DNA from 3 places in the Yersinia sp. SCPM-O-B-9106 (C-191) genome. Region 2 is predicted to be linked to each of the others. Evidence: predicted binding sites of a transcription regulator. Region 2 holds the regulator's gene; each other region holds the start of a gene.

Region 1 (7,578 bases), 2.1 Mb from region 2:
CCTACCGTGATTTCGGCTTGGGCCGCCAATTGCTGCAACAAGAATTGTATCCGCTCGCCATGCTGATGCAGGCTGGCGTGGTCATAGCGCCCCGCATTTGCCAGTATTTCCAAGGTCAATTGGCCGTTATCAAGGTAGAGATCAAACTCGACATCATCGACCGGGCCGGAGGCCAAGGTGTGGGTAACGCCGGTTATTTCCCCCAAATTCAGGGCGAAATCGAACATTTTAAAATTCAGTACCGGGCCATATAGCGCCCGCTGGGAGCCGACCATCCCCAAATCACGCCGTAATTGTTCCGCTTCATAGCGCTGATGTTGACGCACCGTTTTCAGCTCGCGCGCCACTGCGCGCGCCACATCAACAATCTGCATTTCGCGCCGTAACGTTATCTGCAATGGCAACACATTCACCACTGGCCCGGTGGCGGTCAAGGCGACTGATCCCATGCGGCGCATAAACGGGCACCCTACCGACAAGCGCATTTCGCCGCTAATACGGGCGAAATAAATCAGCAACAGCGCCATTGCCATATCGGCAGCGCTCAGGCGCTGTGCTGCGCCCCCTGCCAGTAAACGGCCAAACGAGTCAGAGTCGATATTAATCCGCTGACGCAATACGCGATTATCCGTTTGCTCTGCCCGGGCGGGCGAGTTCAGGGGGGAAAGTGTGTGTGCGGCGGGTAAATCCGCAGTATGTTGTTGCCAAAATTGCTTATCGCGCAGCTCGGTTTCTGACCCCGCATACGCCAAATATTCACTAACCACATCGCTAAACGGGGTAAAAGGGGATTCCCCAATAGATTTCCCTTGCAATAATGCAGTGTAAATATCGGCAATACGGCGGGTAATTGCGGTGAAACTGAAGCCATCAAGCAACAAATGATGATAACGCTGATACCAAAGCCATAGCGGCTTGCCATTTTCATCAGGAACACGAATAACCCAGTGTCGATACAGTGGCTCCTCGCCATCTAACTGTATCGGAGCCTCAGTATCCTCCCACATCAATGTCAGTGCGGCCTGTCGCCCATCGGCGCGAGCACTGAAATCCAACCACTCCAGCTTAGGCATGTCAGCCGCCTGGCGCTGTATGGGAATGCGCTGCATCGGGCCATCGTCGCCATCAACAAAACGCGCATGGAGAGTATCGGCCTCCGCCAGCCCTTGGCTAACGGCACGGCTAAAGAGTTCCCTCTCCAGCGGCCCCGCCAGTTCAATATAATGGGCCACGGTAAACATGTTCTTTTGCTGACTTAACTGATCAGCAAACCAGATTCCGGGCTGTGCCGCCACCAAGGGCAGCTCGACAGCAGCAACAAGGGAGATTGAATCCTCTGACACGATGGGTATTCCTTTTTTTGGCAACACAGGATTTATTGCAGCAGGTGGAGCCGCGATAATCCGATAATTCCTTTAGCCCACGGCCCGCGTTATTGCAGGCCAGCCTCTGCACGAATCAAACTGGCCGGGCGCATGTCGGTCCAATTAACCTCAAGATATTTCACACAATCTGACCGGCTTTGCGGCCCATGAACAATTTCCCATCCTGCCGGAATCGCCGTAATCTGGGGCCACAAGCTGTATTGCTGCTGCTCATTGATCAGCACAAAAAAAGGCAGATCTTCGTTATCAAACGGGTTGGTGGGTGTTTCTGTTTCATTGTTCATGGCGTAAATGTTCATGGCGTAAATATCCTTATTTTGAATCTGAGGAACCTAATAAAAAGTGCAATCCATCAATCAAGCCGCCACGCCAGCACAAGGAATCGTGGCCCCCTGAATAAACTCGGTAATGCAGCCGATGCCCAGCCTGCCGCAGTGCTTCACTCATGGCCTCATTAACTTGATAAATCACATCTTCACGGCGGCCCGCCTCCATAAAAATATCCAATGGATGGTCAGCGCCCACACCTTGATAAACCTGCTCTGTCAGCCAGCCCTGCCGCTCGGCAGTTCCGGCGGTTAGTGCTTTGAAATTGTCGACATCTGGCCACCAAAAGGAACCTGACTGACTCAGCACACAACCAAAACGCTGAGGCCAATGTAATCCGGCATAAAGCGAAGCTAGCCCGCCAAAACTCTGTCCGGCGACTAGAGTGCGAGAGGCTTTGTCAGTGAAAGGTTGCAACAAGGCCACTTGTGGCAGTAACTCCGTTTGCAGCGCTTGCCAGAAATCCTGATTGCAGGGCAATTCCACTGCGCGATGAGGTTGGTCGATAATGTCGATCAAGATATACACACTGGCAGGTAGGCGTTCGGCTTCAGTTTCTCTGTCCAGCACACCAAAAATCGATTGCCCATGCGCCCAATATTGACCATCGAGTAAAATAGCCAGCGGCCGCTCAGCTTTATCTTCGGCACCGAGTGTGTGGTAAATCCACACATTACGGCTATTACCGAGCAACTTGCTATTCCAGCTAATCAGTTGCAGCCGTTTTGGGTCTGTTGGGAGTTTTTGGCCCGCATCAATGGGCTGCCAGGCCGTCTGGGGCAAAGCATCGGCTAAATGCACCGCCGAAAGTGGTTTCCCGCGATAGCTGTAATGGGGAGCTGTAGGATTGAACGGATCGTTTTCAGCTAAATCCATCAGTGAGATCCACCAATTGCGCTGCGCCTGACGGCGCTCTTGTGGTGTCCCCTCAGGTAAATTCAAACAATGTTCTTCAACAACAGGAATAAAACTGTAGCTGCCCCGGAAATCAGATTCCACTTCAGCCTGCCAATACCAAACATTGCTCTGGCCCAGGCGCTGTAGAGTTTCAGGATTGGGACTGTGGTGATCAGTCACGCCGTTAACATCAATATAGACACGGCTATAAACAGCGCTCCCCGCCTTGGCGGGCGGCTCCCGCCAGAGGAATGTCAATTTCACCTTGCCAGCAGTAACCGGCTCCACCAGCGGTGTTCCCCGCAGTGCAATCTGCTGCCACCATGTATCACTGCCAGCCAGAGGGTCTGCTAACAAACTCTGGCTATCAATCTGTTCATTTGTCGTGCTCACACCCAATCCTTTTGATTTCATTGCCTAAGTTTCTATTCACTACACATCAAGACACCACACATCAAGCCAATGTATGTCCACAAGCAACCAAATTAAATATATTTGTGTTTATTGTGTGAATACAAATAATATTGAGAACCATTAGTATTTGCAATACCATATGCATGTTCATTCTTGAGTACCCCTTTATTCCCGCAATATGAGTAAGGGCGTTCTGCGGTGCCGAGAAGGAATTGAATGGGCAGAAAGTTTTCTTATCGCCATACCGGTTAATAAATAAACCCAATAGATTTCAAGATGTAGGAAGGCGGTAAAGGAGATAATCCCAATGAGCTTACACAAGTAAGTGATTCGGGTTATTGAGTGCAACCAACACCTGCAGTTTGCAAGATGAAAGGTATAAGGCCGGATGGGTTCCAGCACGTTTTATTATTGTGTTTCTAGGTAGGGATAAATCATGTTTGATATTTCAGGCAAGAAGATGCCAGGGAAATTGCTATTCCGGGCAAGCTACGCATCAAAAACCTTATTAACCTCTGCACTTATATTAATACCGGCTCTACAGGCTTTCGCGGCAACCACCGCGAAAGAAGCAACGGCGACAAAAGAAGATAAATTAGTGGTGGTTGCCAAAGCAGGTAGCGGGCAACAAGATGATGGTTTCGTTGCTAAAAATAGTTCAACCGGCACTAAAACCGATACCCCGCTTATCCGTACTCCACAATCCATTTCCGTGATTACCAGCCAGCAAATGCAGGAGCAAGGTGCAACTTCCGTGGCACAAGCATTGCGTTATACTGCCGGTGTCGTGCCGGAATATCGCGGTGGTTCCAATATGAATGATGAAGTTATCATTCGTGGCTTCGGCTACGCACCGCGTTTTCTGGATGGATTAAGCTACAACTCGCTGGGTGGCGCACGGCGCGGCGGCCAGATTGACCCATGGTTATTGGAGCGAGTTGAAGTCGTCCGTGGCCCGGCCTCGGTGCTGTATGGCCAGGTCAACCCAGGCGGCCTGATCAATATGGTCAGCAAGCGCCCGACAGCCGAAAGTATTCATAAAGTGCAGGTCGGGGCTGGTAATAATAGCCGGGCAGAAGCCGCCTTTGATTTTGGCGGTGTGTTAGATGATGAGGGTAAAGTTCTCTATCGCCTTAATGGGATTGGCAGGACACAGGATGATGCAGTTAATACCTATAAGCAGGAGCGTTTTGCTATCGCCCCAGCAATAACTTTCATCCCGAACGAAGACACCACTTTTACCTTACTGACCAGCTATCAGAAAGAACCTAAGGCCGGCTCGCGTAACTTCTTACCGGCAATTGGCACGGTGTTTGGTACCCCCTACGGCAAAATACCTTACGATTTTAACGTCAGTGACCCGTCATTTGATCAATCTGAACGCGAGCAAACTTCCGTCGGATATGCCCTTGAACATTACATCAATGACACCTTTAAATTCCGCCAAAATCTGCGTTACAGCCACAACAAGCAAGATTACAAATATCTGGTCTTTATGGATTTACTGGCAGATAACCGCACAATGACCCGTCGCCCGCAAATCGAACGCCAGACCACGGCCGAGTTTGCAGTCGATAACCAGTTGCAAGCCGATTTCTGGACGGGACAGCTAAATCACACGGTGCTGACGGGGTTAGATTATAAACGCACCCGTATTGATAGCCGGTTCTATATGGGTAAAGTGCTGCCAGCATACAATTTGGATTGGGTATCACCGACTTATGGCCTGAATATTAAGGACAGTGACCTGTCGCTCAATAGCAGTGATTTAACCAAACTTGATCAGGTCGGGATCTATTTACAAGACCAAATTGAGTTAGATAAGTGGAATTTCCTGCTGTCGGGGCGCTATGACTGGTCACAGTTAAAAACAATGAACCGTAAAAGCGTCACGCAAGATCAACAAGACGATAAAGCATTTACTGGCCGTGGCGGTGTGTTATATGCCTTTGATTCGGGTATCTCGCCCTATATCAGCTACAGCACCTCATTTGAACCTAGCACTGCCAAAGGCGCTCCTGGTACGGGTGCACTAGACCCCGTAACAGCACGTCAGGTCGAGTTAGGCATTAAATACCAGCCTCCGGGCAGTAGTACCCTACTGACCACCGCACTGTATGATTTACGTCAGAAAAATATCAGCCAATACGACTCAGTGCTGGCCTACAGTGTTCCCATTGGTGAAGTCCAGTCCCAGGGGATAGAAACACAATTAAACAGTGAAATTAACGACAATATCAACCTGATCGCCGCTTATACCTACACGAAAGGCAAAGTGCGTGAAACCAAAAATGCCGCTGAACTAGGCAAAATGCCATCACGAACACCTAATCATTCGGCCTCATTATGGGGAATGTATAGCTTTGATAAAGGTGTGGTGGACGGCTTGTCTACTGGCGTCGGTGTGCGGTATATCGGCACCAGTTGGGGTGATGGAAAAAACAGCTTTAAAGTCCCGGCGGTAACACTATATGACTGGATGATGCGCTATGAACTGGGGCAAGCACTGCCCGCGATGAAAGGCACCAGTTTGCAGGTTAACGTCAACAACATATTCAACAAAGAATATGTGGCCAGTTGCGCACAAATGGCGGCCTGTTTCTATGGCAGTGGTCGTGTCGCTACCGCAACCGTCAGTTATTCTTGGTAAGTTTTTATTTTCAACCGCGCCGGTGGCCCATACTGGCGCGTTTTTTATCCTAATGGGATAAGAATTGCTTAAAGAAAAGTAAATTTTCGCCCTCTTCCTGCTGTAATTTTAACAATAAATTGAACAAATTCAGCCGAATAACATTTCAGAAACTTTTTGTTTTATTCCGTGTAACCGGCCAAAACCATTCTAAAAACAGTGAGATAATCCTATACTTGCTAGCAAGCATCACCCCATCACACCACTGACTCAAGGTAAAAATGCCAGCATTTAAGGGAATATCACAGCTTATGCACCGAACGCGCGCCTGTAAAAAGCGCCTGTGCGGTATGCTGCTGGTAACCTGCTGGTTTTTCCTGAATACCCAACTGGCGATAGCCGGTCATCAGTGTGATATCGCCCCTGCCGACTCGCCGGTCTTTAGCCAGCATCAAGGGCATTTGCAATCAGACCCGATGCAACAAATGTTGTCGTCGATGGAAATGTCCCATGGCCCGGCGCAAAATTCCCTGTGTGAAAAACACTGTCTCCCCGATTCAGTTCAGTCTGACAGCGGGATGCTGGTGTTGGCAGCATTGCCAACTCACACTGAGTTAGTGCTGGCGGATATCCAACAAGCCCCCGGTGTGCGTCGCCTCGACTGGCATATGCCGCCCATTGTCGGGCCACCCACCGAAATTGTTTTCTGCCGATTTAGAGAATAGATCCAGACAGAGTTAACCACATCTTTCAGGCCGCTTTCCCGCGGTGTGTTGTGCTAATTCTATTTTGGAGTTATTCCATGAGTTCCTTATTCAACGCTGTATCTGCCACTATTAGTGCATTATTTTTTGCTGTTACTCTATTCTCTGCGCCCCTGTTTGCCGCCACTCCGTCGATGGCCGACAACATGCCAATGTCCCATAATCATGGGGCGATGATGGCTGAAACCACCGCCACAGACACCAATAGTTATCACTCTCGCGGGCAAATAAAAACCTGGAATACCAACAGCGTTTCCATCGCCCACAGTGCCATTCCGGCCCTAAACTGGCCGCCGATGACCATGACATTCGATCTGCCGAATAACTTGGTTGCCGCCCCGCTCCCGGTCGGCACGCAAGTCGCATTCAGCTTCCGCCAGACTGAACAGGGCTATCAGCTCACCGCTATTTCAGCGCAACAACCGTAAGGCGGGAGCAATCATGAATCACTCGAATCACCCTCGACAGGGGCGGCCCACCGCTGCCTTGCGGATAGGATTGACCCGCTTGTTGCTCGCCGCCGCATTCGGTTTACCCGCCATCGGCTATGCGGCAGACATCACTCTGGAACAAGCGCTGGTTTCTGCTGAGCACTACTCAGCCGAGCTATCGGCCAATCAACATCAGGTTAATGCACTAGAAAACATGGCCAGTTCCGCCACCCAACTGCCTGATCCCAAATTGAAATTCGGCATTGAAAACCTGCCGGTGGGGGGCAACAATGGCCGCCGCTTTACCCGCGAGGGCATGACCATGCAGCGGATTGGTATCATGCAGGATTATGTCAGCAGCGATAAACGACAAAGAAAGGCCGATACTCTCAGCGCCGAAGCCCGTAAAACCGCGGCGGGCAGCGAAACCATTCTCACTCGGCTACAAAGGGAAACCGCACAAGCCTGGCTGGATTTGGCACTCACTGAGCAAGCGGTGACGGATGCCAGGATTTTAGTGCAGGAGAGTGAAAAACAGATAGCGCTGCAACGGGCGGGAGTCGCCAGTGGTGGCGCGTTACCCAGCAGTGTTTTGGATGCGCGCCTAACCCTATCCGCCATGCAAGACAGATTAACCACCGCACAGCGCGATGTGGCTTTGGCGCAAACCCAGCTCACCCAATTGACCGGTATTGAGGTTCAGCACGTCAGTGGCACATTGCCCAAGTTCT
Region 2 (7,578 bases):
CCTGTCGATAATCTACTGAACGGGCCAGGCGTGTAACCATCCGAAAATATTGATCCGTCCCCTGATTGACCAAATTCATATTTTCAACCAACACACTGCTGGCATTAGTGGATTGTGTTAGTTGATTCAGTGATAACAATGTATAACCCGATACTCCGCCCCATAGCAGGCAAAAAGCCCCAAGCACCCAAAGTAGTGCGGCTCTGATGGTAATATTTCTTAAAAACTGCATGTTAGTTCCCCTTATATATCGGATACTTACCGTTAAAATCCTGGTGTTATTTGATGACCGAAAAGCAATAAAGGACGTTCCATACAGCTAACGACAACTCCTTTCCCGGCAAATTTTCATTTGACGGTTTCCCCCCTGGCACCGCAAATTGCAACCTTTCGGTTACATGAAGGTTATCGGCAATGACGTTATAAGGTTGAGCGACTCACAAAAATTTTATATCGCATAAACTTGATATCGGCCTGGCGAGATTTTCTGGCATTATATGGCCCTATACATGTGTTATATTATTGGGCAGAGCGCTCAGTAATTTGCATAACTATTTGAATTTAAGGGTATTAAGTTATATGGCAACTGTAGGCATTTTCTTTGGCAGCGATACTGGCAATACCGAAAACATTGCCAAGATGATCCAAAAGCAACTGGGCAAAGATGTTGCTGAGGTTCATGACATTGCCAAAAGCAGCAAAGAAGATTTAGAAAGCTTCGATATTCTGCTGATCGGTATCCCAACCTGGTATTACGGTGAAGCCCAGTGTGATTGGGATGATTTCTTCCCGACACTGGAAGAGATCGATTTCAACGGCAAGCTGGTCGCGTTGTTCGGTTGCGGCGACCAAGAAGATTACGCAGAATATTTCTGTGATGCGATGGGGACTGTGCGCGATATCATCGAACCACGCGGTGCTGCTATTGTCGGCCACTGGCCAACCGCAGGCTACCACTTCGAAGCCTCCAAAGGCTTGGCGGATGATGATCACTTTGTCGGTTTAGCTATTGATGAAGATCGCCAGCCAGAATTGACGAATGAACGTGTTAGCGCTTGGGTAAAACAGATCAGTGAAGAACTGAATCTCGCTGAAATTACCGGTTAACTTGCCGTGTCGGAAACGCGAGGGTGATGTTAAACATCAAACCGCGTTTCCGTTACCTCTAACGCCTCTCGCTATATACCCTAAATAATTCGAGTTGCAGGAAAGCGGCAAGTGAGTGAGGCCCGAATCATTGACTGGCCGAGTAACGAGAGCAGCCAACGCACATGCAGCTTGAAGGATGACGAATAGACTTGTTAAGCCGCCCACAGATCCGCATATTCATCCGTGCAAAATGAAAATAAACCGCTACAAATTTGTAACGTTACACCCAGCAACCATATACTTAAATGATGCAACAATCCCACCCATCAATACATTGCATGATTAATGGGGCAAAGTGTGCAATTATATCTTTGTTAACAACCACGGTTTTCATTTGGGGCTAGCAGTTCTATAATGAGACGCAATTGAGAATATTGCGCCACGGATGTCATAGGCTGAACGGCCTTAATTTGAATCGATAGTAATAGGACTGAATCCGCATGACTGACAACAACAAAGCCTTAAAAAATGCAGGCCTTAAAGTAACGCTGCCCCGGCTTAAGATTCTGGAAGTGTTACAAGATCCGGTTAACCATCACGTCAGCGCGGAAGATCTTTATAAAAAGCTGATCGATATCGGTGAAGAAATTGGTCTGGCGACGGTTTACCGCGTACTGAACCAGTTTGATGATGCTGGTATTGTGACCCGCCACAATTTCGAAGGCGGTAAATCAGTCTTTGAATTGACGCAACAGCATCATCACGATCATCTGATTTGCTTGGATTGCGGCAAAGTGATTGAATTTAGCAATGAAGAGATTGAAAAACAGCAACGTGATATTGCTGAAAAGCATGGCATCAAGCTGACCAATCATAGCCTGTATCTCTATGGCCACTGTGCCACTGGCAATTGCCGTGAAGACGAGTCTGCGCACGATCCAAAATAATATGGTTTTATCTCATTGATCATATAAAGATTTTCACATAATGCTGAAATAAGCAATTCGCAAGATGGCCGCCTTTCCCACAAGTTATTTCAGTTGGGAGTCAGGTGGTCATTTTTGTTACTGATCTCCTGCATCCCTCTCTTCGTGACAAATTCATTTTTTCATTACTCATTTAATGGCCATTCACATGAATTTGAAACAAAAAAAACCCCGGACTCGCCGGGGAAAAAACCATCAACTCAACTTCACATAATGTTGTTTACCTATACCCTAAATAATTCGAGTTGCAGGAAGGCGGCAATTGAGCGAATCCCTAGGAGCTGACACAAGTCAGTGACTGGGGCGAACAAAGACAGCCAACGCACATGCAGCTTGAAGTATAACGGGTATAAAAGCCTGGCAAACAGGAGTTAACATCAGACACAGCACTTTGACAGCAATAATCAGACTTTAACCGGCTCCGCACGGCTACTACGTTTACCATCCGGACTTGTCGAGCGAATCAACACGTCACCGCTGACTTTAGGTTGGGCTTTGACATCATATTTCTGCCATTGCTTACCGCCATCAGTGGAATACTCGATAATCAGCCCCGGCAAGGAAATGTTAGCTTCCAACTCCCCTGTAACGACACGCGCCCCCGGAACCGGTAAGCGGTAAGCAACACCGGCTTTATCCAGTTTCGCCAATTCACGTTGTCCCATAATATTGGCAAAACGCTGCCAATCTGAGTTCAACGCCTTAGTATCGACCATATGGGTTTCGCCACCTTTGTACTCGCGGCCCGCTTTATAATCTTGCTCCCATGGCGCACGATGCCAGGCACGTTCGGCCAGTGGTAATACCCGCGGAAAAATCATGTATTCCATCTGTTCGTCAGTCCGAACAGTTTCATTCCATGATTGGCCTGAAATACCGTGCACACCCGGCCAAGGTTTATCACTCTTGGCGCTGAAGTGATTACCGTCGCGGTCGACCGAGGTTTCAGCATTTTGCGGCATGTTATCCGGCGCGAAACTAAAGACTTTGGCTTCGTCGTTGAAGCGAGTTGCCCAGTAATAACCGCGTTCATTTGGGTTAACTTCATACGGCATGTCGAAATAGACATAATCTGGGTTGGACGCGACCACTTCATAGCCTTTATTGGCCCAATCATTGACTGAATCGGCCCCGCCCCAATAGAGGGTATCCCAGAAGTTAACGCCCACACGTTTGGTCGCAAAATCTTTCGAATCTTTGGCATCTTTAAGGCCATCTTGCCAGGCTTGCATTTTTTCGATGCCGTGGGCATTCACCAGCTTGCTGACTTCAATGGCGAAGTGGCTGGAAAGATGCTCAACATCCTGAATTTTTCCTTGCTTGACCATGTCCTGACAAACCTGTGATTTGGCCCACGGCTTATCTTCAACACTCTTATCAATGATGCCTTTGCCCGGCTCAATCGGGCTATTTTTGTCCTGGAACCCGGCCCCCAGACGGATGTTCTTGGCCTCATCGCCGCCAAAATGCCAAGTGTTTAGCGGCATACCGGCTTCTTTATGCATCTGAGCCATTTCGCCGATCACTTTGTCGACAAAGCGCTTAGAAGAATCCAGACATGGGTTGAGATAACTTTTGCGCTCATACAGTTGAACCGAGGTCGTTTGAGAATCATCAGTCGGGTCAACCAGACGGAATTCGTTGGCTTCTTTTTCTTTGCCCTGCTTCATCAAATTGTTGTAGCGGGCTTCCATTGATACCACGGCCGCACGAGCATGGGCTGGCATATCAATTTCAGGAATGACATCAATCTGACGCGCTTTAGCGTATGTGAGAATATCGATGTAATCAGCGCGGGTAAAATGGCCGGAACCCAGATTATTGCTATCCGGGCCAGAACCCAATTGTGGCAATAAACAGGTGGTTTCCGTTAAATCGTGGCAACGTTTGCTACCGACATCCGTCAGTTCTGGCAAACCTGGGATCTCAATACGCCAGCCTTCATCATCACTGAGGTGGAAATGGAATTTGTTCAGCTTGTAAGCGGCCATTTGATCGAGTAAACGCAGCACCGCATCTTTGGTTTTGAAGTTACGCCCGACATCCAGGAAGACACCACGATATTCAAAGCGCGGCGCATCTTTGGCCTCCAATGTTGCAATCTTCTTGCTACCGTCAACCGGCACTAAAGAAAGAATCGATTGCAAACCGTAGAACACCCCAGCAGGGTCAAAACCTATGACTTGCGCCCCTTTTTCGCCGATTTTCAGCTCATAGGCACCAGAAACGGCTAAATCACCTTTAAAAGCAGACGGTTGAATCAGCGTTTTAATCGGGAAGCCAGCAGAATCCGACTTCAAACCCAGTAACTCAAAACGCTGTTGTGCAGCATCAGCGGCTGGTTTTGGTAAAGCGCTCAGGTCAAGAGCAACGCCTTGACTCAAATCAGCATCTTGTTTGTGAATCTTCACTTCCATCGGCGTCGGGATAATCTGCCCGCGCAGGTTAGCTGCTGCCAACCTTTTCACTGCTTCGTTTTTAACAAAACGGGATTCCGGCGTCATCAGCACATTATTGTCGTCTTTAGTGCGCTTCCACTGATCGCCAGTAAACTGAGTCAGATATTCATTAATATCCTCAGTATCGGTGCTTTTCAGGACTTTTGGTTTCGCATCACCTGAAGTGGCATACCAACGCGGCATAAAGTCAGTGGCAAATAACTGCCAGTATTCGCCGGTGATCGGGATTTCAACCGCCTGATTGGCGGGGAAGCCAGTGAATTTAGCGGTAGGTTCAATTTTATGCAGGTCGCCAGTCAGGTGAGTAATTTTGAATTGGTCGTCATCGGTAGTCAGAATCCGACGGATGCTGTGGAAGTAAATGGCCCAATCTTGGCCTTTGATCTCATCCCCGGTGTTGGTCAAAGTAATCAAGACCTTATTACATGATGCCCAGTCAGCCCCCAACTTGGCACAATCCACGCCATTTTCAGCAGCGCGGTTATCTAGTATTTTATAGTTAACTTTCAACGTGCTGAGTTGATCCACAAGCTGTTGGTTAGTGGTGTCCGCATGCGCGTACCCCATCAAGCCAAAGGTTGCGGTTATTGCCGCTAACGCGTTCAATCTGAATTTGTTCATCACTAACCTCATCCGTAATGAATAATCACTGCCAAAATCGCTACTGGCAGTCATTATTGTTAGTTCAACTTTTGTCGTGAACTTAATTAATTGTTTTTGCGAATTTCTTGCCACAGCTTGCCACACTGCGCGTCATAGGCTTGACCATTGCCGGTATGGGCTGCATCAATACAACGCTGATAATCCAATACCCGGACAGTCTCTTTGTCCGTAAAAGCTTGATGTGCTTTTTCTTGTTTCAAGACGTTCAGCACCGCCTGACACGGGATCAATCTTTCTGGTTGGCCTTCGCTGGCATTGATACAAGCACTGTAAGCTTGCTTAAGTTTGCTGTCTTCCGGCTGGACTGGGCCTTGTGTGGCGCAAGCACTTAATCCCATTACTGCGGCAATGATAAAAAGGACTTTTTTCATGGTGGCACTCCATTATGTCCCCGGCACGGTGGCCGGGGATGGCAATCAAACGGGGTAAAATCAGAAGATAGTAAATGGCGCGATCACGATGAATTTGACGTCTTTTTCATCCTGGAATACGTTGCCGAAACCGCCACCATAGCTTGGGATATTGGTGTGGTTGTCATACATGGTGTAATGCAGTTTGAATAATGTGCCTTTCGCCCGGCCTTCTTGCAGGGTATACAGCACGTCAAAGTTCCATGCAGATTCTTTCAAACGCACATTCTGGTCATAAATTGGATTGGTGCTTGGTTTGGCATCCCAACCATAAGCATAAGAAGTCCCGACTGACCAACCGGCCATATTCCAGTTTTTCAGGTCATACATCACGCCACCAAACAGCGCTTTTTCGCCGTTGGCGTTGAAGTCAGAGCGGGAATCCCACCACACGTCCAAGCGACCATTGGAGGTTGCGTAGCCTGGGGTCATACGTTGCAGGAAATAGCCTTGGTTACCGTCAGCTTTGGCCCAAGTCCCCTCCAGGCGTAAATCAAATGGCCCAGTGGTATAGCCGAGAGTCAATGCTTGCAGCCAGGCAAGGCCGTCATAGACGTCATTAACATCTTTGAAACCGCCATCGACTTTGTCTTTCGCACCGTAGAATTGATAAGAAGTCCGTAGATCATTACCCGCAACTGGGAAAGCATAAGAGGCTTTAGCAAAGTATTGGTCCATGTAATCTTTGGCTTGACCGAATGCGGTTTCCAGTACCAGCTTGTTTTTAAAGTCGTATTTGGCACCAATTGAGTGCAGGTAACTTATGCCGGTCTTACCATCAGCTTGACGGAAGTTGTACATATTCTGATACCAAGGCGCTTTATATTCATCAGTCCACATGTAAGACATGGACAGTGCGCCCGCTGTATCAAAATCAAATTTCGCGCCGCCTTCAGCACCACGATAGGTGCCTGGCATAAAGCTCCAGTGTGGAGCTAACAGTGTCTGGCCAGTCGGTTGGATATAACCACCACGCGCCCAGAAATCACCTAATTTAAATTTGGCTGCTGCTTTGTAAATACTGACGCCACTCTTATCGCCGGTCCATTTTTCATCCCAACGGGTTTTGGCATCACTGAAGCCAATTTCGTTTGGGGCCGCTGGGCCGCTGTTAGTCATTTCAACTGCGCCGAAAGCCGCTAAATCAATACCGAAGATATCTGCGGCATAGCCGGATGAGAAATCGAGATTGGCGTTAAAGGTGGAGTGATGCAGGTTAGCGACATACTTGCCATACTCTGCGCTACCCGGCGTTAAATCCTTACGGTCACGCTGACGCTGCCAATAGTAAATACCACCCGTCAGTGATGAATCATCAACAAAGCCTTCTGCCTTGGCTTCAGGGGCTGCCATAAACCCCGTTCCTAACAATGCACCCGCGACTGCGAGCGCTAATGTTTTACGTTTAGCACCGTGCGTAACCATATGAAAAAATTCCTCTTTGACATCACATTTAAAGTGCCGTCCCTGTGTCCACCACAGCTCACAGGTTTAGCCTCAAAAAACCCTAGTGGGTAAAGTTTTGCTGGGAAGAAACCTCCACCAGCAGTTGCTCATAAAAAACAAACTTCGCTGTCGAAATACACACTCACGAAGCTTGTTGCTGGAAGATAGACTATTTTTCGCGACGCGAATTATCAATCAAAAAAGGAGCTAATTATTCAAAGTATGACAATGAGCACATAACTATGAAAAAATATTACAGAGTTCACAAAAGCTTAAAAAACAATGCATAAGAGGATATTTATAAAGCAAAATCGTCTCATATTGACATCTTGAATGGTTTCAGCTTAACCAATAAAACATAAGATTTATCCGATTAAAATGGTGTTATTTACTTAGTTAATTCGTAAAGCGAATATTTAAGAAAGACTTACAGACAGCCACTCAAAGGAGGGAAAAGAATACAATCAGTCGAGATTGACCAAAGAAGAGGATGGGAAAGAGAGAAAATTGAAAGGATAGGGCCGT
Region 3 (7,578 bases), 510 kb from region 2:
TATGGTCGGGTTAGGCATGTTAATGATTTTGGCCGGTTTTTGGAGTTTGTGGCTCCGTTGGCGTGGTGGTCTGTATCAGTCACGCCCCTTCCTTTATTTTGTATTGTGGATGGGGCCATCGGGGTTGATTGCTATTCTGGCGGGCTGGTTTACCACCGAAGTGGGCCGCCAGCCGTGGATTGTCTATGGTTTACAGCGCACCAGTGATGCAGTTTCATCCCATGGTGAGATACATATGAGCATCAGCTTGCTGATATTTATCCTGGTGTATGGCTCAGTCTTTGGTGTCGGTTACGCCTATATGATGCGGCTCATCCGCAAAGGACCAAAAGCGCATGAAGGTCATCAACAAGATAAAGGTGGCCCCGGTCAACACGCCACGCCAGCTCGCCCTCTGTCAGCAATTCGTGAACCGCTTAATGCTGATGGCGATTTATTGACGTCCGACAATAACCCAAAGAGGAGCTCATGATGGGCATTGATCTTCCACTGATTTGGTTTGTCATTATTGTCTTTAGCACCATGATGTACGTGGTGATGGATGGCTTTGATTTAGGGATTGGCATTCTGTTCCCGCTGGTTAAAAACAGCCGGGATCGGGACTTAATGATGAACAGCGTCGCCCCAGTCTGGGATGGCAACGAAACCTGGCTGGTGCTGGGTGGCGCGGCGCTACTGGGGGCTTTCCCACTGGCTTACGCGGTTATTCTTGATGCTCTGGCTATTCCGCTGACTTTAATGCTGCTGGGGCTCATTTTCCGTGGTGTTGCATTTGAGTTTCGTTTTAAAGCCAGCCAGGAAAAACAGCATATCTGGGATAAAGCCTTTATTGGCGGCTCGCTGATTGCCACTTTCACTCAGGGCATGGTAGTCGGGGCATTTATTCACGGCTTCCCAGTCACCGGGCGCAGCTACAGTGGCGGGCCATTTGATTGGTTTACCCCTTTTGCACTGTTCTGCGGCTTGGGTCTGGTCATTGCGTATGCTCTACTTGGCTGTACCTGGCTCATCATGAAAACCGACGGTCATGTGCAGCAAGTAATGCAAAAACTGGCAAGGCCACTGACATTGATGATGCTACTCATTATTATCATTATCAGCGTGTGGACACCCCTGAGCCACCCACAAATTGCGGCGCGTTGGTTCAGCTTACCTAATCTTTTCTGGTTCCTGCCCGTCCCATTATTGGTGCTATTGGCAAGCGGGTCTTTACTGCGCGCCGTCAAACATGGCGGGCATTATGCCCCATTCCTGCTGACTTTGTTGTTAGTGTTTTTGGGCTACAGCGGATTAGGTATCAGCATTTGGCCTTATCTTATTCCGCCATCAATTACCTTATGGCAAGCAGCCGCCCCACCACAGAGCTTGGGATTCATGCTGGTCGGCGCACTGTTTATTATCCCAATCATTCTGGTTTATACCTTCTGGAGCTACTATGTGTTCAGGGGAAAAATCAATCACGAACAGGGTTATCACTGAATGATGAAATCACAATCATCTTCCCAACCACTTGAGCCAGTAAAATCCCCGTGGTGGAAGAGAGTCGGTTGGATGCTACTGATCTGGTGCGGCAGTGTGCTGGCTTTATTGGCAGTTTCCATGCTGTTCCGTATGATGATGACAGCCGCCGGTATGAAATCCCACTAACACTAATATTGCGGGATTAAACACGGCAAGGCTGCCACGCTTATAGGTTAAAGGAATGCCACTTTATGAAACGTTACCTAATTCCATTAGTTAATCAGATTGCCTTACTGATGATACTACTGGGCATGTTGGGGTTGGCGGGTATGACAATTTCGTCATGGATGGCTCAAAGCATTCAAGGTAATGCGCATGCAATCAATAAAGCAGGTTCCCTGCGCATGCAAAGTTATCGGCTGCTTTCCATGGTGCCGCTAGATAAGGGGGATTTACCCTATCTGGCGGCACTGGAGCAAGATAAAACCAGCAGTGATTTACAGCTTTCACTCCAACGGGAGGGCTTAACTAGCCAATACCAGCAAATTGAACGTTACTGGCAAACGACCTTAAAACCACAACTGCTACGAGCTAAGCAGCCCGATGATGTCGCTACCAGTGTGGCCGATTTTGTCCACCAACTGGATGCATTGGTACTCGCTATCGACCATAAAACCGAGCAGCGCCTATTGCTGGTGACTATGATTCAGTTGGTTTTCATTGTGCTGACTCTGGGGCTGATGATCGCCACTATTTATTATCTCCGCCGCCGTTTATTGCGCCCATGGCTGCAATTGATCTCGATGGCGAACGCAATTGGCCGCGGTGATTTCAGCAAGCGCTTCACTCAACCCTATCAGCGAGACGAAATGGGGATGCTGGGAACCGCATTAAACCGCATGTCGCAGGAGCTTTCATTAATTTATAGTGATTTGGAGCAACGTGTCGTCCAGAAAACGGCTGATTTACAACAGAAAAACCAAGTATTGGCTTTCCTTTATCATAGCAGTCGCCAGTTGCATACCCATCAGCCACTCAGTGAACGTTTGGTGCCAGTGATTGAGCAATTGCAAACCCTGACACCGCTGGAGAATGTACAAATTTGTCTGTATGAAAATCACCTTTACCGCTCACAACTGACTGATGCTTTGGATGGTGAATATTTGCCGCCGCAAAATCGCCCGACTCAGTTAACTATTAGCGGTTCATCTATTGTTGCGGATCGTGCGGCATCACGGGAATCTCTTAGTTGGAGTTTGTCCGATAAGTTGGGTCAATATGGCTTATTACTGGCAAAGCTTCCTTCAGAGAACCCGCTCAATTCAGATCAGCAACAATTAGTGAATATGTTAGTTGAGCAATTGACCAGCACATTGGCACTGGAAAGTCAGGCCAGACACCAGCAGCAATTACTGCTTATGGAAGAGCGTTCCGCCATTGCCCGCGAACTGCATGACTCCATCGCTCAGTCACTTTCCTGTTTGAAAATACAAATTAGCTGTTTGCAAATTCAGGTTCCGGACTTGCCAGAACCCAGTAAGTTATTGATTAAGCAAATGCGCGATGAACTTAATACTGCCTACCGCCAACTACGTGAGTTGCTGACCACCTTCCGTTTGAAACTCAATGCCGCGACATTACAGGCCGCACTTCAAACATTGGTCAATGAATTCAGCGAGCGCGCCAACTTGCCTATTACACTCGATTTCAACTTACCGCCAGATGCAGTTCCTAACCATCAAGCCATTCATATGGTCAATATCGCGCGGGAAGCACTGAATAATATTTATAAGCATGCCCGCGCCAGTGAGGCCGCAGTCAACGTCATGGTCGAGCAAGGTGATATCGTCATGTCAATCATCGACAATGGCCGTGGGATTGGTCAAGCCAGTAAGCGGCCAAATCATTACGGCCTGATGATTATGCATGATAGAGCCGCCAGCCTGAATGGGCATTGTGATATTCGCCAACGGGAATCAGGTGGGACAGAGGTACGGGTGCAATTTACCCCGGACAATGATGATCTTGACTGACGATTTTGTCAGAATCATCAGACCATTTTACTGATAAGCTAAATTTCGTAATCAAGCACCACTTCATCTACTGCTTCCGCCAACACTTTCTCTTTAATGTCATGTAGGGAAAGTGTTGGATTGCAGAGTTGGATAAAGAACCAGATAAAGTTACGTTGTAACTGCCCCCGTTTTAACCCCAACCATACTGTATTGGCATCAAACAGATGCTCAGCATTGAGCCGTACCAGACCTTTGTCGCGATGTGCTTCATAAGACATATCCGCCAAAATACCTACGCCCATGCCCAGTTCGACATAGGTTTTAATGACATCAGAATCTTGTGCGCTGAGGGCAATATCGGGGGTTAATCCTGCATTTTTAAAAGCATTATCCAGACGGGAACGGCCAGTTATTCCTTGCCGGTAAGTAATTAATGGCAAGGTACTCAAGGTTTCCAGAGTAATGTTCGATTCTTGTGTTAATGGGTGATTTTCTGGCACCACAATCGCGTGGTGCCAGCGATAATAAGGAAATGCTGCGACAGATTCATCACTCATCAATAATTCAGTGGCAATGCCGATATCGGCCTCGCCGGATCGCAACATCGCGGTAATTTCTTGCGGATTTCCTTGGCTAATCACCAACTTGACCTGCGGATACAACAAGCGAAACTCTTTAATCACTCGCGGTAAGCTATAACGTGCTTGAGTATGTGTAGTCGCTATATGTAGCTGCCCACTATCATTATTGCTAAATACATCTGCCAGACGGCGGATTTGATTAGCATCATTTAACATGCGCTCCGCGACGGTCAGTAACTCTTTGCCCGGCTCAGTCATCCCCAATAGCCGCTTTCCTCGTCGGATGAATATCTCAATGCCTAATTCTTCTTCCAACTCGCGGATATGCCGGCTGACACCGGACTGCGAAGTAAATAGTGTGTTTGCCACTTCGGTCAGATTGTAATTGCAACGGGCTGATTCCCGAATAATTTTAAGCTGTTGGAAATTCATACTAAGCCCCTTTCATTTCATTCTGTTTGATATACCCAAAGAACCCGGCGTTACAGATAGGCGGTGAGTGAAGGTCACCAATAATGCTGCGGCGGCTTCACGTCCGAGGGGTAGCAATAGATTTACGGGGGATATGGGTGACAAACAAATACAAAAAAACCGTTGCTTATGTTTTTTTGTACTAAGCAAAGTGAATGGCATTCCTAAAAAGGTGTCTTTAGACGTGAAATTGAGAAATAGCCTTATTTTTCAAAAAATAAAAATTTATAGAACATGGCAAATTTGACTCAGCCAAATGCTCAAAAACAAAATCGGCTATAATAAATAACTTTTTAATATAGCACCTTGCCCTGCTCCCGCCGCGATCAATGCCGCTTTTCGTGTTTCTTATATTGTTCTTATGCAACTTGTCTTTATAAAAATTACTTTCATGCAAATAATTATCATTAAGATTTATTAATGGTATAATTCATCTCTTATAAAACACCATAAAATCAGAAGGAAAGACTGTGACCCAAAAATCAACCACAGCAACCTCAGCCCCCCCTAAATATCGTCCAACTCCTCCGCGCTTGGTGCAGGTAAGAAAGGTGGCAGACACTTCCCCACATTTGCGTAGAATCACTTTCCACAGCCCAACATTGCATAACTACCCAGCTGATTGTGCTGGGGCGCATCTGAAAGTCTTCCTACCATTAGCCCATCAAACACAGCCGGAATTACCGGTTCTTGGCGAGAAAGGCCCACAATGGCCCGCAGCAGATGTGCGCCCCATTGTTCGAACCTATTCTGTTCGCGCCATCCGTCCTGAAACTTGTGAAATAGACATTGAATTCGCCATTCATGACCATAGCGGCCCAGCGGTAGATTTTGCTCGTCATGCCAAAGTGGGTGATTGGATAGGGATAACGAATCCTGGCGGGCCTGAAACCATGCTACCTGCGGCAACATACAGTTATCTGGTTGGAGATCCTTCTTCACTGCCCGCCATCGCCGCATTGTTGGAAACATTACCCGCCAATGCGCAAGGGCATGCCATTATTCGTGTCGATACTCCGCAAGATGTGCTTAATCTGGTGAAACCGGCGGGTGTTGAACTTAGTTGGATTATTGGCGGTACCGAGAAAACCGATGATGTTGTCACCCAATTCTGCGCACTGGATTTGCCGATGGAAGAAGCGACATTTTGGCTGGCCGGTGAAGACCGGATGGTGGTGCAGTTGCGCCGTTACCTGCGCCGTGAAAAAAGCTGTGACCGCCAGCAACTCTATGCCGTCCCTTATTGGCGTGAGGGTTTGAATGAAGAGGATTATCATCACAAACGCCATGAAGTGATGGACAATATTGACGACTAGATCTCATTAATATCTGTAGAATCAATGGACATTACTTTGTCGTGTCCATTTTACTGATTCTTTTTTGCCTTTTCCCGTTAAAACCTTGTAAATTTCCTGCGACAATTCCCTGTTATTTGTTAGTCTTAAAGCTACTTAGCCTGCAATACGGCACTTAATTATCGTTAAATGGCTCTAATGCCCATTTAGCGCAGTAAAGTTATTAGGAGCGTGCTCGAAATGAAGTCGCAAAATGATCCTGGCCGATCTAAATCTCGCCATCACGAATATTCCCTTCTCCTGCCTATTTTTGCGCTGGTTATCCTTAATATTTGGGGAGATACCAGCAATTTTGCTGCCATTATCGTGATCAACCTGATTGCACTGGTCGGTATTCTGAGTAGTGCTTTCAGTGTCGTTCGTCATGCTGACGTTCTGGCACACCGTTTGGGCGAACCTTATGGTTCATTGATCCTCAGCCTATCCGTGGTGGTGTTGGAGGTCAGTTTGATCTCGGCGATGATGGCAACAGGCGATGCTGCACCCGCATTGATGCGCGACACACTCTATTCCATCATCATGATTGTTGTCGGGGGGTTGGTCGGGGTGTCCTTGCTGCTCGGTGGGCGTAAATTTGCGACCCAACATGTCAATTTAGTCGGTATTAAACAGTATCTGATGGCTATCTTCCCGTTAGCTATCATTGTGTTGGTATTACCCAGCACTTTGCCAGATGGCAGTTTTAGTGTGGCACAATCACTGGTTGTCGCGGCAATTTCAGCGGCGATGTATGGTGTTTTCCTGCTGATTCAAACCAAAACCCACCAAAGTTTGTTTGTCTACGAACATGAAGATGATGGTGATGACCCTCACCACGGTAAACCGTCTTCTCACAGTAGCCTGTGGCACACAGTTTGGCTGTTAGTTCATTTAGTTGCGGTTATCGCGGTTACCAAATTTGATGCTAACCCATTGGAAGCGCTGTTGACCGAGTTAAACGCACCCGCGAAATTTACCGGTTTCCTGATTGCCTTACTTATCCTGTCACCGGAAGGGTTGGGAGCATTAAAAGCGGTGTTGGCGAATCAGGTTCAGCGAGCAATGAATCTGTTCTTTGGTTCGGTGCTGGCCACCATTTCACTGACCGTGCCGGCGGTAACTTTAATTGCCGTACTGACGGGGCAAGAGTTGAACTTTGGTCTGGAAGCGCCACATATCGTGGTCATGGTCAGTGTCTTGATTCTGTCGCAAATCTCATTCTCTACCGGTAGAACCAACGTGCTCAACGGCACCGCCCATCTGGCCTTGTTTGCCGCGTATATGATGACGATTATGTTGTAGCGACAATTCTTTGTCGATATCCCCGTAAGGGGATAAGCAAAGGGCAAGCGTTTGATGCGCTTGCCCTTTTTTATCAGCTCATCTACTCATAAACTTGAATTATGAATAAGCATTCAAAGTATGCTGACAGAGCGCAGAGCGGACACAGTCCTGCTTATCAAAGCGGATTATGCCAATCATTTCATCCTCAGCAAAACGCTCCAATGCATCGCTGAGACCTGATTTCACGCCACGCGGCAAGTCGCATTGGGTGATATCACCATTAACGATGACCGTGACATTTTCACCGAGACGGGTCAGAAACATCTTCATTTGGCTGGCGGTCACGTTTTGTGCCTCATCGAGGATCACCACCGCATTCTCAAAGGTACGCCCGCGCATATACGCGAAAGGCGCAATTTCAACTTTGCCGAT

What was found. The regulator Fur, encoded in region 2, represses iron uptake genes when iron is present. The targets are predictions, from matches to a motif close to ATAATAATGAGAACNACTATCAA.
Positions count from the first base shown of each region.
Region 1: the regulator Fur is predicted to act here: its motif matches at 3,128-3,150, upstream of fes (enterochelin esterase).
Region 3: the regulator Fur is predicted to act here: its motif matches at 4,920-4,942, upstream of OP863_RS08810 (siderophore-interacting protein).

Region 1 is NZ_CP110791.1:3,725,998-3,733,575, forward strand. It holds gene OP863_RS16875 (non-ribosomal peptide synthetase) at 1-1,343, opposite strand, end outside; gene OP863_RS16880 (MbtH family protein) at 1,433-1,684, opposite strand; gene fes (enterochelin esterase) at 1,698-3,002, opposite strand; gene OP863_RS16890 (TonB-dependent siderophore receptor) at 3,460-5,673, shown strand; gene OP863_RS16895 (hypothetical protein) at 5,964-6,377, shown strand; gene OP863_RS16900 (copper-binding protein) at 6,455-6,844, shown strand; gene OP863_RS16905 (TolC family protein) at 6,858-7,578, shown strand, end outside.
Region 2 is NZ_CP110791.1:1,396,885-1,404,462, reverse strand. It holds gene OP863_RS06445 (methyl-accepting chemotaxis protein) at 1-232, opposite strand, end outside; gene fldA (flavodoxin FldA) at 580-1,107, shown strand; gene fur (ferric iron uptake transcriptional regulator) at 1,590-2,036, shown strand; gene OP863_RS06430 (beta-N-acetylhexosaminidase) at 2,480-5,155, opposite strand; gene chiQ (ChiQ/YbfN family lipoprotein) at 5,242-5,568, opposite strand; gene chiP (chitoporin ChiP) at 5,629-7,032, opposite strand.
Region 3 is NZ_CP110791.1:1,907,426-1,915,003, reverse strand. It holds gene OP863_RS08835 (cytochrome ubiquinol oxidase subunit I) at 1-472, shown strand, start outside; gene cydB (cytochrome d ubiquinol oxidase subunit II) at 472-1,479, shown strand; gene OP863_RS08825 (DUF2474 domain-containing protein) at 1,480-1,647, shown strand; gene narX (nitrate/nitrite two-component system sensor histidine kinase NarX) at 1,713-3,494, shown strand; gene cbl (HTH-type transcriptional regulator Cbl) at 3,533-4,489, opposite strand; gene OP863_RS08810 (siderophore-interacting protein) at 4,999-5,844, shown strand; gene chaA (sodium-potassium/proton antiporter ChaA) at 6,064-7,164, shown strand; gene phoH (phosphate starvation-inducible protein PhoH) at 7,264-7,578, opposite strand, start outside.